4 regions of the Labrys sp. (in: a-proteobacteria) genome follow, and region 2 is predicted to be linked to each of the others. Evidence: riboswitches for the same ligand, from Rfam matches in the RefSeq annotation. Region 2 holds a riboswitch; each other region holds the start of a gene.
What was found. A riboswitch is a leader RNA that binds a small molecule or an ion and turns the genes downstream of it on or off. The one in region 2 is predicted to bind cobalamin.
Positions count from the first base shown of each region.

Region 1: it holds a riboswitch for cobalamin, as region 2 does, so the genes downstream of both, bluB (5,6-dimethylbenzimidazole synthase) here and QM672_RS30685 (ribonucleotide reductase N-terminal alpha domain-containing protein) in region 2, are expected to answer to the same signal.
Region 3: it holds a riboswitch for cobalamin, as region 2 does, so the genes downstream of both, QM672_RS27410 (aromatic ring-hydroxylating oxygenase subunit alpha) here and QM672_RS30685 (ribonucleotide reductase N-terminal alpha domain-containing protein) in region 2, are expected to answer to the same signal.
Region 4: it holds a riboswitch for cobalamin, as region 2 does, so the genes downstream of both, QM672_RS11440 (ABC transporter substrate-binding protein) here and QM672_RS30685 (ribonucleotide reductase N-terminal alpha domain-containing protein) in region 2, are expected to answer to the same signal.

Region 1 covers NZ_JASGFM010000001.1:282,279-285,881, forward strand. Annotated here, with positions in the region: gene QM672_RS01375 (substrate-binding domain-containing protein) at 1-747, opposite strand, end outside; gene QM672_RS01380 (cupin domain-containing protein) at 885-1,505, opposite strand; cobalamin riboswitch at 1,643-1,824, shown strand; gene bluB (5,6-dimethylbenzimidazole synthase) at 1,867-2,604, shown strand; gene QM672_RS01390 (TerB family tellurite resistance protein) at 2,673-3,308, shown strand; gene QM672_RS01395 (hypothetical protein) at 3,301-3,603, opposite strand, start outside.
Region 2 covers NZ_JASGFM010000061.1:196-3,798, reverse strand. Annotated here, with positions in the region: gene metE (5-methyltetrahydropteroyltriglutamate--homocysteine S-methyltransferase) at 1-1,892, shown strand, start outside; cobalamin riboswitch at 1,995-2,214, shown strand; partial or broken gene QM672_RS30685 (ribonucleotide reductase N-terminal alpha domain-containing protein) at 2,322-3,603, shown strand, end outside.
Region 3 covers NZ_JASGFM010000043.1:54,556-58,158, reverse strand. Annotated here, with positions in the region: partial or broken gene QM672_RS27415 (ribonucleotide-diphosphate reductase subunit beta) at 1-536, shown strand; cobalamin riboswitch at 987-1,192, shown strand; gene QM672_RS27410 (aromatic ring-hydroxylating oxygenase subunit alpha) at 1,309-2,553, shown strand; gene QM672_RS27405 (2Fe-2S iron-sulfur cluster-binding protein) at 2,714-3,603, shown strand, end outside.
Region 4 covers NZ_JASGFM010000010.1:8,200-11,802, reverse strand. Annotated here, with positions in the region: gene QM672_RS11450 (ABC transporter ATP-binding protein) at 1-621, opposite strand, end outside; gene QM672_RS11445 (FecCD family ABC transporter permease) at 618-1,640, opposite strand; gene QM672_RS11440 (ABC transporter substrate-binding protein) at 1,642-2,685, opposite strand; cobalamin riboswitch at 2,877-3,107, opposite strand; gene QM672_RS11435 (GTP-binding protein) at 3,179-3,603, opposite strand, start outside.

The sequences.
Region 1 (3,603 bases), on a different contig from region 2:
GGTCAGGTCCCAGCCGAAGACCTTGACGCCGTCGGTGCGCCCCTGGCTGGTCACGGCGGAGACGGTGCCGAGCAGGGCGGGCTCGCCGGTGGCGTAGAGCGTGGTCATGTCGGGGTTGGCCGTCATCAGGTTCTCGGCGGCACTCAGCGCCACGTCCTGCACGTTCTGGCCGTCGACGGTGTCGAGGAAGGTGACCTTGAGGCCGCTCGCCGTCACCGCCTTCTTGAAGCCGTCCAGCCGCTGGTTCTGGATATAGGAATTGAGGGCGCCGACCACGCCGATCTTGGCGGTGCCATTCAGCTTGGCCTTGACGTAGTCGGCATAGAACTTGCCGATGTCCTCGCCCGCCTTGAGATTGTCGACGCCGACGAAGGAGACATTGTCGCCGTCGGGAATCTGGGCATCGATGGCGATGACGGGGATGCCGGCCTTCTTGGCGGCGGTGATGGCGGGCTTCACGCCATTGACGTCGATGGCGATCAGGATGATGCCGTCGACCTTCTGGGTGATGTAGTTCTCGATCGCGTCGTTCTGGGCGCTTGGAACATTGTTGGCGTTGAAGATGACGAGCTTGGCGCCGGCCGCCTTGGCGGCGGCTTCAGCGCCTTCGTTGATCTGGTTGAAGAACAGGGCCTGCTGGTTGATGGTGACCAGGGCGAAAGTGTCGGCCGAAGCGGACACCGATCCGAGGGACAGCGCCAGGGCTGCCGCCGCCGCGCAGCCGGCGAGATATTTTGAAAGCCGCATTTCAATTCCCTTCATGGATGGCCCGTGCCGGGCTCATTCTCAGTTCTGACATCCGCATCATTCAAGAGACTTGAATTCATGTCAAGTTACTTGAATGGCGGTTTCGGGGATTCTTGAAACGCCGACGGCGTAAAGCCTCAGAAGGTGGCGGGCGTGTTGACCCAGAAGATGCTGGCGCGCTCGGTTCCGGTGTTGCGATACCAGTGCGGCAGTTCCGACTTGAACACGAAGGTATCGCCGGCGGAGAGCTTGAAGGTGCGCTCGCCGACCATCAGCTCCACGGTTCCGGCCAGCACATAGCCGACTTCCTCGCCCTGGTGCTGGATCGGCCCGGCGCTCTCGCCGCCGGCCTCGATATGGTGGATGTTGCACTGGAGAAGGTGGCCGGGCGAATAGGGGATCACCCGTTCCAGCGAAATGCCTTCGCCGCGCCGGAGCGGGTCCAGCGAGATCAGCGGGCGCGTGCCGGCGCGAAAGACGATGCCCTCTTCGCTATCCGATTCCTCGAACATCCAGCCGATATTGGTGCCGAGCACCTCGACGAGGCGATGCAGCATGGGCAGGGAAGGGGAAGCCTTGCCGTTCTCGATCTTGGACAACAGGCTTTCCGAGCAGTCCGCGGCCGTGGCCAGGGCCTTTAGCGTCAGCCCCCTTGTCTGCCGGGCCAGGCGAAGGCGGGTGCCGAGCCGCACGGGATTGGCCTGTTCCAGGGGATCGGGCTGATCGCCGGCGCGCCGTTTGAGATCGATTTTGTTCATTTCGCGATTGCCAGGATGCGTCATTGCCCGAAAGCCTAGCCGACGATTCTAGGCCACAAGCCTGCACCCTGTCCACTTCGCCGCTGGCAGCTCGGCATCGGCGCCCCAAACGGCTGGGCAGCCGGCACCTGCCATGCTACACCCGCAAGACCTTCGGTGCCCGCTTGCGGGAGAATCGGGAACGCGGTTTGAAGCCGCGACGTGCCCAACGCTGTAAGGGGGACTATCCGGGCAGGTTTCAGGCCACTCGTTCTGCGGGGAAGGCGTCCGGATGGGTGGATCCCGAGTCAGAAGACCGGCCGGAGGCGATAGATCGGCGTGCGCGGACGGCGCGGCGATTGCCATCGCAAGGGGAATGACGATGGACCCATCCAACGAGGCGCTCGCGCCCTCGGGGCCGTTTTCGCCGGCCGAACGTGAAGCCGTCTATCGCGCTATCTTCACCCGGCGGGACGTTCGCAGCCAGTTCAGCCCGCAGCCTGTGCCGGATGATGTCCTCGCCCGCATCCTCACGGCCGGGCATCACGCGCCCTCGGTCGGCTTCATGCAGCCCTGGAGTTTTCTCGTGCTGCGCTGCCCCGAAACCCGGCGCAAGGTGCAGGCTCTGTTCGAGGAAGCCAATGCCGAGGCCGTGGCAATGTTCCCGCCTGAAAAGCAGGCGCAATATCGCGCGCTGAAGCTGGAAGGCATCATCGATGCCCCGGTCAATCTGTGCATCACCTGCGATCCCGACCGCGCCGGCCCGGTGGTGCTTGGCCGCACCCATGACATGGCGATGGACCGCTATTCCACCGTCTGCGCGGTGCAGAATATCTGGCTGGCTGCACGGGCCGAGGGGGTCGGGGTCGGCTGGGTCAGTATCGTCGATCCGGCGCGCCTGCGTGAGGCGCTGGGCATTCCCGCGCGGGTGGTGCCGGTCGCCTATCTGTGCCTGGGCTATGTGCACGAAGCCTATGCCCGGCCCGAACTGGAGGTGAAGGGCTGGCGCCAGCGCCTGCCGCCGGAGGCTGTGCTGAGCTTCGACGGCTGGGACGGCCGGCAGCCCGGCCATCCCTTGCTCGCCGCCATGCGGGCCGCTATGGGAGATGCAGCTTCATAGAGCAAAGCACAAAATGCTTTGGGGTGGCCGGCGCAGATATGCGCCGTCCCGATCGGATGATACGGGCGATGGATTTCCTGCGTAAGAATGCGATCTGGATCATTGCTCTGCTGATCACCAGCCTGGTCCTGCTGGAGGGGCCGAGGGCGATCCTGATCGGAGCGTTCGTGGCCGCCGTCGTCGGCCTGTTCTGGCTGTTGCGCGGCAAGGCCCGCAAGCCGGCGGCAGCACGCCGGCTCGAGGCCGTCCCGAAGGTGGTTCCCCTCCCGCTCGACCGGGGTGCCGACACGGTCCGGCCTCAGGCGCTGGAGCGTGTCTCGCTCAAGGCCATCGATGATCCCAGGCTCGCTGCCGTCGTCCTGATGATCCAGCTCGTCCGCACCAATGGGTTGCTGACCCGGGCCGAACGGGACACCATCCTCGCCCTGATGAGCGACCCGCTCGGGATCGGCGACCGCGAGCGTATCTATGAGCAGGCCTTGCAATTGACGGATCGCGGCCGGGTGTTCACGCCGGTTGCCGAGGAATTGGTGCCGCTTTTCCGCGCCCGCCTGTCTTTGCCCGAGCGCCAGCAGCTCATCGACATGCTGACCGAGGTCGCCAATGCCTATGGTGAGGCCAGCGATTTGCAGCGCGAGGCGATCGTTCGCCTGAAGCGGCACCTGCTCGCGCCGGATGCCGCAGCCGGGCGCTCGCTCAATTGAAATAGAAGGCGTAGCTCGCGACGTCGCCGCCGAAGATGCGCGTGGCCTGTCCCCAGGCCTCGGCGTCCATCACCTTGCCATTGTCGAGGTAGGGCAGGGCCCCCGGGCCGGTGATCCACAGCACCAGGTCGAAGTTGCCGGGCTGCTCGAACACCCTGGCGAGATTGATGCCCTTGGCAAAGCGCCAATGCGGCATCAAAAGCTTGCCGTCCAGCACCTCGTCGACCTGCCCGAGCAGCGCGAGCCACGAGTCGATGCGCTCCTGCGTCACTTCGAGGGAGGGGAGCACGCCGCT
Region 2 (3,603 bases):
AGCCCATCGACGAATTCAGGGAGGCCGCAGCGCTCGGCTTCCATACCCATCCCGTGCTGATCGGGCCGGTGACCTATCTGCTGCTCGGCAAGAGCAAGGATACGGATCTCGATCCTCTCGCCCTTTTGCCAGGGCTCCTGCCCGTCTATGCCGAGATCCTGCGCAGGCTTGCCGCTGAGGGCGCGGACTGGGTGCAGTTCGACGAGCCCTGCCTGGTACTCGATCTCGACGAAAGGACGCGAAAGGCGCTGCGCCACGCCTATGACGTTCTCACCGGCGCCGTCTCCGATCTGAAGATCATGATCGCGACCTATTTCGGCGGCCTCGGCGACAATCTCGAACTGGCACTCGGCCTGCCCAGCGCAGGCCTGCATCTCGATCTCGTCAGGGCGCCCGCGCAGTTGCGACAGGCGGTCGAACGGGCACCGGCGGACAAGGTGCTGTCGCTGGGCGTGATCGACGGGCGCAATGTCTGGCGGAGCGACCTGACCGCCCTGCTGGATCGCATCGAGCCGGAGGTCGCGGCCCTCGGCACCCACCGCGTCGTCCTCGCCCCGAGCTGTTCCCTGCTCCACGTTCCCTACGATATCGAGGCCGAGAGCGCGTTCGATCCCGAACTCCGCAGCTGGCTGGCCTTCGCCGTCCAGAAGATCGGCGAGCTGAAAACCTTGTCGACAGCCCTGGTCGACGGGCGGCGGGCCGTCGCTGATGAGCTCGCCCAATCGGACGCAACAGCTGCGGCCCGCCGCGTATCCGCCCGTATACACGATACTGGCGTCGCCGCCCGAATGGCCGAGCTCACACCGGCCATGGGCGAGCGGCAACATCCCTATCCGCTGCGTCGCCGGGCCCAGGAGTGGCTCGGTCTGCCGCCCTTCCCCACCACGACCATCGGCTCCTTCCCGCAGACCGGCGCCGTGCGCAAAGCGCGCGCCGACCATGCCAAGGGCCTGATCGGCGATGCCGATTATTACGACTTCCTGCGCGAGGAGACCAGGCAGGCAATCGCCTGGCAGGAGAAGATCGGCCTCGACGTGCTGGTGCATGGCGAATTCGAACGCAACGACATGGTGCAGTATTTCGGCGAGCAACTGGCCGGCTACGCCTTCACCAAGCATGGCTGGGTCCAGAGCTATGGCTCGCGCTGCGTGCGCCCGCCGATCATCTATGGCGATGTCTCACGTCCTCAGGCCATGACGGTGGAATGGGCACGCTTCGCACAATCCCTGACCAAGCGCCCGGTCAAGGGCATGCTGACCGGACCGGTCACCATGCTGCAATGGTCCTTCGTGCGGGACGACCTCGAGCGCGAGCAGGTCTGCCGGCAGATCGCCCTCGCCTTGCGCGACGAGGTCGGCGATCTGGAACGGGCCGGTATCCGCATCATCCAGATCGACGAGCCGGCCATTCGCGAAGGCCTGCCGCTCAGGCACGCCGAAAAGGAGGCCTATCTTGCCTGGGCCGTCGCCTGTTTCCGTCTCGCCGCCTCGGGGGTCGACGATGCCACGCAGATCCATACCCATATGTGCTATTCGGAATTCAACGACATCATCCATGCCGTCGGCGGCCTGGACGCGGACGTGATCTCGATCGAGACTGCCCGGTCCAAAATGGAACTGCTCGATGCATTCCGGGCCTATCGCTACCCCAACGAGATCGGGCCCGGCGTCTACGACATCCACTCGCCCCGCTGCCCCACCGTGGCTGAAATGCGCGACCTCCTCGCCAGGGCGCAGGAGCGGATCGCCGGCGACCAGCTCTGGGTCAACCCCGATTGCGGCCTGAAAACCCGTGGCTGGGACGAAGTCCGCCCCGCCCTCGTCAACATGGTTGCCGCCGCCCGTATACTTCGTGAAGAGATTGCTCCAACGAGAGTGGCGACATCCGCCTGAAAAAGTATGCCGGGGCATGAATTTTGTGCCCCGGCATCCTCTGTCCCCATTGAACAAAAGGGCGATACACACCACCTATTGACACATAGACAGCAAAGCATACTAGATACGGTATTCACAGGTCGCCGGATTCGCCTCCGGCGCTAAGAGGGAATCCGGTAGGCCTTAGGGCAAAGCCGGGGCTGCCCCCGCAACTGTAAGCGGAGAGCGGCTGTCGATTGGCCACTGGCCGAGAGGTGGGTTTACCCCGCCCTCCCCGGGAAGGCAGGCAGTCCGCAACGACCCGCGAGCCAGGAGACCTGCCTGTGGATGCGTATCGTTTCCTCGGGCGGGGTGCCCCGACGGATCGCCTTGCTCGCGGCGCATCATCCTGCGTCGGCGCGGAATGCGCTCCTCGGCCCAAGCCTCCAACATATTGGGGTTTGCCGAATGTCTCTTGATCTCGAAACTGCCACGACCACAAAGACGCCTTTTCCGGTTGCCGGCGCCGACAGGGCGAAGCCGGCCTCGGAGCCCGGCTACCAGGTCATTCGCCGCAATGGCAGCGTCACGCCTTTCGATGCCTCGAAGATCACGGTGGCCGTGACCAAGGCCTTTCTCGCCGTCGAGGGCCATTCGGCCGCCGCCTCGCGCCGGGTACATGACATCGTCGCCGACCTCACCGCCCAGATCGTCGCCGGCCTGACCCGCCGTGCCGACACGGGCCGTACCTTCCATATCGAGGATATCCAGGACCAGGTGGAACTCGCCTTGATGCGCGGCGAGCACCACAAGGTGGCGCGCGCCTATGTGCTTTATCGCGAACAGCACGCCCAGGAACGAGCCCTGGAGCGCGCCGCCAAGGCGGAGGCACAGGCCGGCACTACCCCTGCTTTGCGCATGAAGACGGAGGAGGGTTCCCTGCTGCCGCTCGACCACGCGCGCCTCGCCGCCCTGGTGCTCGAAGCCTGTGCAGGCCTTGCCGACACCAACGCCGAAACGGTGCTGAACGAGACGCAGCGCAACCTCTATGACGGCATCAGCCAGGACGAACTGGCGCTGGCGCCGATCCTCGCCGCCCGCACCCTGATCGAGACCGAACCCGATTATGCCAAGGTCAGCGCCCGGCTGCTCAACGACAAGCTGCGCCGCGAAGCCCTCAGTTTCGTCGCGGGCCGTCCCGACCAGGCGACGCAGGCCGAGATGGCGAGCCGCTACGCCGAATATTTCCACGACTATGTCCGTGTCGGCATCGCCAACGAACTGCTCGATCCGGAACTCGGTCGCTTCGACCTCGCCCGCCTTGCAGCCTCCCTCAAGCCCGAGCGCGACTTGCAGTTCGACTATCTCGGCCTGCAGACGCTCTATGACCGCTATTTCCTGCATGTGCGCGGCACGCGTTTCGAGCTGCCACAGGCCTTCTTCATGCGCGTGGCCATGGGCCTGGCCCTACGCGAAATCGACCGGGAAGCCCGCGCCATCGAGTTTTACGATCTTCTGTCCTCCTTCGACTTCATGGCCTCGACGCCCACCCTGTTCAATTCCGGAACGCTGCGCGCCCAGCTCTCCTCCTGCTTCCTGACCACCGTGTCCGACGACCTCGAAGGCATCTTCAAGGCGGTGAAGGACAACGCGCTGCTCGCCAAATATTCCGGTGGCCTCGGCAATGACTGGAGCAATGTGCGTGGGCTCGGCGCCCATATCAAAGGCACCAATGGCGAAAGCCAGGGCG
Region 3 (3,603 bases), on a different contig from region 2:
AGACCGGCACGCCGGATGCCGACCAGGCCTTCCTGCGCGACCTCGTCGCCTTCTATGTGATCTTCGAGGGCATGTGGTTCTATACCGGCTTTGCCCAGATCCTCTCGCTCGGCCGGCGCAACAAGATGGTGGGGATCGCCGAGCAGTATCAATACATCCTGCGCGACGAGAGCATCCATCTCAATTTCGGCATCGACGTGATCAACCAGATCAGACATGAGAACCCGCATCTGTGGACGCTGACCTTCCAGGCCGATCTGCAGCGGATGATCCGCGAGGCCGCCGAGCTGGAAGCCGCCTATGGCCGGGATACCATGCCGCGCGGCTTTCTCGGCCTCAACGCGGTGTCGTGCGAACAATATATGCGTTTCATCGCCAACAGGCGCTGCGCCCAGCTCGGCCTCATGCCGGTATTTCCTGATGTCGAGAACCCCTTCCCCTGGATGAGCGAGGCGATGGACCTGAAGAAGGAGAAGAACTTCTTCGAGACGCGCGTCATCGAATATCAGAACGGCGGTGCGCTGAGCTGGGATTGATGGCGGGCATTCAAGGAGCAGGCCATTGGGCAGGAATTGCATTCCCTTGTCGTCGGGCGCGCGCTGCCCCTCACCTTACCTCTCCCCGTAAGAACGGGGCGAGGGGGCGCACGCGTAGCGAATAGTCTTCAAAACTCTCATCTCGCTCTGCCGGTGGGCGAGATGACGGGTTTTCGGCATTAAACTCGACGCCGGAGTCTCCTCGCCCCGTTCTTACGGGGAGAGGTAAGGTGAGGGGCAGCGCTACCGAGAATAATTTCATTCGCGCTTAAGCACCGCGCAAATACCTCGAAAAGAGCGTGATTGGTTGCTTTGTCGTTCCCCGCCGCGCGGGGGATGATGGACATTCGGTGTCCCCTTCCCGACCTGCCTCTCCAAGCCCTCGACAACAATGTCCTGAACACACCATCATCCGTCGCATCGTCTCTAGTCGGCGCGCCGACTCGATGTATTCTAATCCTCATTCGAGGTGCCGGTCCGCTCCCAAGGCGGCCCGGAGAATTGGGAAGCCGGTCCAAATCCGGCGCTGCCCCCGCAACGGTAGAGGAGAAGATCGCGGCAGGTGCCACTGGGTCGGGAAGACCTGGGAAGGCGTCGCGATCGGGCCGGAAGGCCGCTCCTGAGCCCGGAAACCAGCCCCGATGAAAACCGACGGACGCGGTGGGCGTTCCGGAAGGAGGTTCGGCTGTGCCTTTTCACCGGCGCAGACCGCCGGGCCGCTTTCCCCTCCCGCCGTCAAGTCAACGCATTGGTTGTCACGCGGGATTTTGACATGACTGCGCATCAGGACATGCTGAGCCGTCTCCGGACCCATCAGCCGGGCACGACGCTCGAGGGCAAATTCTACACCGACCCGGAATTCTTCCGGCTGGATATGGAGAACATCTGGTATCGCGAATGGCTGTTCGCGGGCCATGACTGCGAGCTCGGCAAGCCGGGCAGCTATTTCACCCTCCAGGTCGGCGATTATCCGGTGATCGTGCTGCGCTCCGGCGACGGTGCCATTCGCGCCTTTCACAATTCCTGCCGGCACCGGGGATCACGGCTCTGCGCCGCGACAAGCGGCAGCGTCGCCAAGCTGGTCTGCCCCTATCATCAGTGGACCTACGAACTCGACGGCCGCCTGTTGTTCGCCCGCGACATGGGACCCGGCTTCGATGCCGCGCAATATGGGCTGAAGCCCGTGCATTGCGAGAGCGTGGCCGGCTATGTCTGGATCTGCCTTGCCAAGGAGGCACCCGATTTCGAGACCTTCCGCGCCGGCGCCATGCCCTATCTGGCACCGCATGGCCTGAAGAACACCAAGGTGGCCTTCGAGAGCACCATCGTCGAGAAGGGCAATTGGAAGCTGGTCTGGGAGAACAACCGCGAGTGCTACCACTGCGCGGGCAATCATCCCGAGCTCTGCCGCACCTTCCCCGAGGCCCCGACGGTGACAGGCGTGCAGGGCGCCGACAAGGATCCGCTCATCGGCCAGCATTGGCGGCGTTGCGAGGAAGCCGGCCTGCCCAGCACCTTCAGCATTTCCGATGACGGCCAGTTCCGCATGGCGCGCATGCCGCTGCTGCGCAATGCCGCCAGCTATACGATGTCCGGCAAGCCGGCCGTGCAGCGCCCCCTCAGCCCGACGATCGAGGAAGGCAATATCGGCGCCCTCCTGCTCTTTCACTATCCCACCACCTGGAACCACGTGCTGGGCGACCATGCCGTCAGCTTCCGCGTGCTCCCGATCGGGCCGAAGGAAACCCAAGTCACCACCAAATGGCTGGTGCACAAGGATGCGGTCGAGGGGGTCGACTACGACCTCGATGAACTCACCCATGTCTGGCAGATGACCAACGACCAGGATCGCCAGATCGTCGAGGAGAACCAGCTCGGCGTCTCCTCGCCCGTCTACACACCCGGCCCCTACGCCCCCGAACACGAGGGCGGCGTGATGCAGTTCGTCGAATGGTATCGCAACGCCATGGAAGCGGCGCTGGGTAATGACGGCGTCCGCCTGCGCAGCGTGGCCTGAGGCCCTTTCACCCTCCCCTGGAGGGGGAGGGTCGGACGAAGTCCGGGGTGGGGTGAGAAACACAGCAGCCGACGAAAACACCCCACCCCGACGCTTCGCGTCGCCCCTCCCGCTCCAGGGGAGGGTGTTAGCAAAACCGATATATACAGGGGTAGACACCATGCCGACGCCCTCCGCAGCCCTGGCGAAATTCAGGCATATCGACGAAACGCCGCCCTGGAACGATCAGAGCCAGGCACTCGAATGCGTTTCGATCATCCATGAGGGCCGCGATGTCGCGACCTTCACCTTCCGCGCCGCCGAACAGGGCTGGTTCCGCTACGAGCCCGGCCAGTTCATCACGCTGGAGATCCCCGCCGAGGCCGGGCCGGTGCTGCGCACCTATACGCTGTCGTCGAGCCCTTCCCGCCCGCTTTCGATCAGCGTCACCGCCAAGGCGCAGGCCTCCAGCATCGGCACGCGCTGGATGCTTGATAACCTCAAACCCGGCACGCGCTTGAAGGCCTACGGCCCGCTCGGACAGTTCAGCTTCTCTCGTCATCCGGCCGAAAAATACCTCTTCATCTCGGCCGGCTCGGGCATCACGCCGATGATGTCGATGACCCGTTTTGCCGAAGACCACGGCGGCGCCACCGATATCGCTTTCGTCAACTGCGCACGCCGGCCGGGCGAGATCATCTTCCGCCAGGAACTGGAACGCATGGCCGGACGCATGCAGCGCCTCCGCCTCGCCTGGATCGTGGAAGAGACCGAGGCCCATGAAGCCTGGACCGGCTTCCAGGGTCGGCTCAACGCCCCGGCCCTACGCCTGATCGCACCGGATTTCCGCGAGCGCGAAGTATTCTGCTGCGGCCCCGCACCCTTCATGGCAGCGGTCAAGGACATGCTCGAAGCCAATGGCTACGACATGCGCCGCTATCATGAAGAGAGCTTTCAGCCAGCCGAAACGCCAATGGAGGAAGTCGGTGCGGACGAGGCCCTTGCCGGCGAAGCCAGCGTGGCCTTCACCAAATCCGGCATCGAGGTGCCGGCCTCCAGCCGCGACACCAT
Region 4 (3,603 bases), on a different contig from region 2:
CAGGGCAATGCGGTCGCAGAACATCGCCGCGTGGTTGAGGTCATGCAGGGCCGCCACCACGGTGAGGTTCTGACGGTGCACCAGATGCAAAAGGCCGATCTGGTGGCCGATATCGAGATGATTGGTGGGCTCGTCGAGAAGCAGGATCTCCGGCTGCTGCGCCAGGGCACGAGCGATGTGGAGGCGCTGGCGTTCCCCACCGGAGAGCGTGTGCCACAGGCGACCGGCAAGGGCGGTCATCGCCACCTCCTCGAGCGCGAGGTCGACGATGGCATCGTCCTGGTTCGACCAGGGCGTGAAGGCCCCCAGATGCGGTGTTCGCCCAAGCTCCACGGCCTGGCGGGCGGTAATGCGCTCGGCCGTCTCGGCCTGCTGTTCGACCAGGGCGATGCGGCGTGCGACTTCGCGGCGAGCCAGGCCATGGAGCGACTGGCCCGAGAGAAGCACCTGCCCCCCCTGCGGACGGCGAATGCCGGCCAGCAGGGACATCAGGCTGGTCTTGCCCGAACCGTTCGGGCCGATGATGCCGAGCAACTCGCCCGGACGGACCTCCAGCGATACTCCGTGCAGGATCGAGACCCCACCAGCCGACCAGGACAGATCGTGGGCCGACAGGCTCATGCCGTCGCCTTTCTTTGGCTGAGGATGAGAGCGAAAGCCGGCGCACCGACCAGAGCCGTGATCACGCCGATCGGCAGAACCTGGCCGGGGATGATGATGCGGGACAGAATGTCGGCGATGATCATGAAGACGGCGCCGATCAAGGCGCTGGCCGGCAGCAGGCGCCCATGGCGCACGCCCACGACCATCCGCGCCGCATGGGGGATCACCAGCCCGACGAAGCCGATCGATCCGACGATACTGACCATCACGGCCGTCATCATCGCCGCAACACCGACGAGCACGACATAGGCGCGCCGGACGGAGATGCCGAGGGACGCCGCCGATTCCGTGCCGAAGGTGAAGGCATCGAGCGCGCGGGCATGCCACAGGCAGACCAGCAGCCCTACGGCCGTGACCGGCAGCGCCAGCCAGACGTCGGGCCAGCGTACACCCGAGAGATTGCCCAGCAACCAGAACATGATGCCGCGCGCCTGTTCGGCATTGGCCGCCTTGGTAACGATGAAGGAGGTCAGGGCATTGAAGAGCTGGGATCCGGCGACCCCGGCCAGGATCACCGCGCCGGTGCCGCGGCCCGAGCGCATCGCCAGCAAGGCGACGAAGCCGAAGGCCGTCAGCGCACCGAGAAAGGCGCCGGCGGGCAGGCTCAGGACCCCTGCCCCGAGGCCGAGGATGACGACCCCGACCGCTCCCGTCGATGCCCCAGCCGAGATGCCGAGGACATAGGGGTCGGCCAGGACGTTGCGCAGCAGCGACTGCAGCACGACGCCCGACAACGCCAGGGCCGCGCCGCAGCAGGCCGCGACGACCGCGCGGCTCAGCCGGTAGTTCCACACGATGCCTTCATCGATGCGATCCAGACCATAGCCGGCGCCCCACAGGCGGTTGGCGGCCGTCTTGGCGACGACGTCCATCGGAATGGCCGTCTCGCCAATGGCGGCGCCCAGCCAGAGGGCCAGCACGAGCACCGCCAGCGCCAGCATGCCGATCGCCAGCAATCGTGTGACGGGGCGATTCATCTCAGCGCTTCAGGCCGAAACGCTGGATGGCATCGGCGAGCATCTCGATGCCGTCGACGACGCGCACGCTCGGCTGCATCGCCTGCACGTCCATCTCCACGACATGGCCCTGCTTGACCGCCGGCATCAGGCTTGCCACCGGATCGGTCTTGAGAAAGTTGAGCTTCACGGCGATGTCGTCGGCCGGATAGCGGCGACGATCCATCCGGCCGGCGACGATGATGGTCGGATCGGCCTTGGCGATGGTCTCCCAGCCGACGCTCGGCCACTCCTCCTCGCTCTCCACGACGTTCCGCACACCCAACGCGGACATGATATAGCCCGGCACGCTGTTCTTGCCGGCCATATAGGGATCGACGTCGACCTTGGCGCTCGAGAACCAGAAGGCGGCGGAGACCTTGCCATCGCCGGCCGCGATCTTGCGGCGGGCGGCTTCCTCACGCGCTTTCAGCTCGGCGACGACTTTCGCCCCGCGCTCCTGGACGTCGAAGATCTCGGCAAGCTCGGTGATCTCCCGATAGACCAGATCCATGGTGAAGAGGGTGCCGCGCGTGCCGTCGCCGCCGCTGGAATTGTCCTTGCCGACGCAATCGGCGGGCGAAACATAGGTCGGGATGCCAAGTTCCTCGAACTGCTCGGGCTTGCCGACAATACCGCTGGGCCCGACATGCCATTGGAACTGCGCCGTCACAAGATCCGGCTTCCTGGCGATCACGCTTTCGAAGCTCGGATCATTGTCGGCCAGACGCGGAATTTTGGCATTGGCCGCTTCATAGCCGGGCAATACAGGGCCGAACCACACCGCCGTGCCGACGACCTTGTCGGCCAGGCCGAGGAGATAGAGAACCTCCGTGCTGCTCTGGCCGACGGAAACGGTGCGCTGCGGCGCATGCTCGAAGGTGACGGTGCGGCCGCAATTGGTGAGCTTGAGGGGATATTTCGTTGCCTGCGCAGCCGCCGGATCGATACCCAGCGCCAAGCCGAAGCTGGCCGCAAGCATGACGGCGAAGCTGGACCAGCGGGCCTTGCTCGTTGAAAGGATCATGACGTTCTCTCGTTTCGCGATAAGGGAAGCAGCGGTCTTCAGCATCAGCCGAATACCGTGAGGTTTCCTCAGGCCAGGCTGTGGCAAAGGACGTGAGCGTGCGAAGCGGAGGGAACAGGCGGGCAAGCGCCCGAAACGTCGGGAAGAAACGTCACATTGTCTCCTGTTCCGGGCATCCCCGCCCGTGACATGGGATTGATCGATATGACGGCAGGTTTCCTGGCTCGCGGATAAAGGCCTTGCATCTGCCTTCCCATGGGAGACCCACAGTGGCATGGCGCCTTTCGCGCCACGGGGATGCTTGGCAATCCGCCTACAGTTGCGGGGGCAGCCACGGCATGGGCTTTTAGAAAGCCGAACCGTGTTCCCTATTACTCCCATCGGGCTCGCACCCGACGGGAACCGTCACCGCACAGTTATCGGGGCGTCACGACCGCGGTCAAGCGAATATGCAAAGCGAACGGCCCCTGATGCCGTGCCCTACCTTCCCGCGTCAGGCCCGACAAGCCAGGAAGCCCTGTTCGATCACGTCCTTCGGCAGGTTGCGCCCGATGAAGACCAGGCGGCTTCGACGCTCCTCCTCGGGCTTCCAGGCACGCTGATGATCGCCTTCGAGCAGCATGTGCACGCCCTGCACGACGAAGCGCTGCGGATCGCCATCGAAGGCGACGATGCCCTTCAGGCGCAGCATGTCCGTGCCGAACTGTTGCACGATCATGTTGAGCCAGGGCATGAATTTGCCGGGATCGAGCGGCTCCTGGGACACGAGAGCGAAGCTGCCGACATGATCGTCATGGTCGTGGTCATGGAAACCCTCGAGGAAATCAGGCTCGGCTTCGAGGATACGGTCGAGGTCGAACGCGCCGCGGCCGAGCACCTTGTCGAGCGCGATGTCGCAACGCCGGGTCTCGTGGAGAG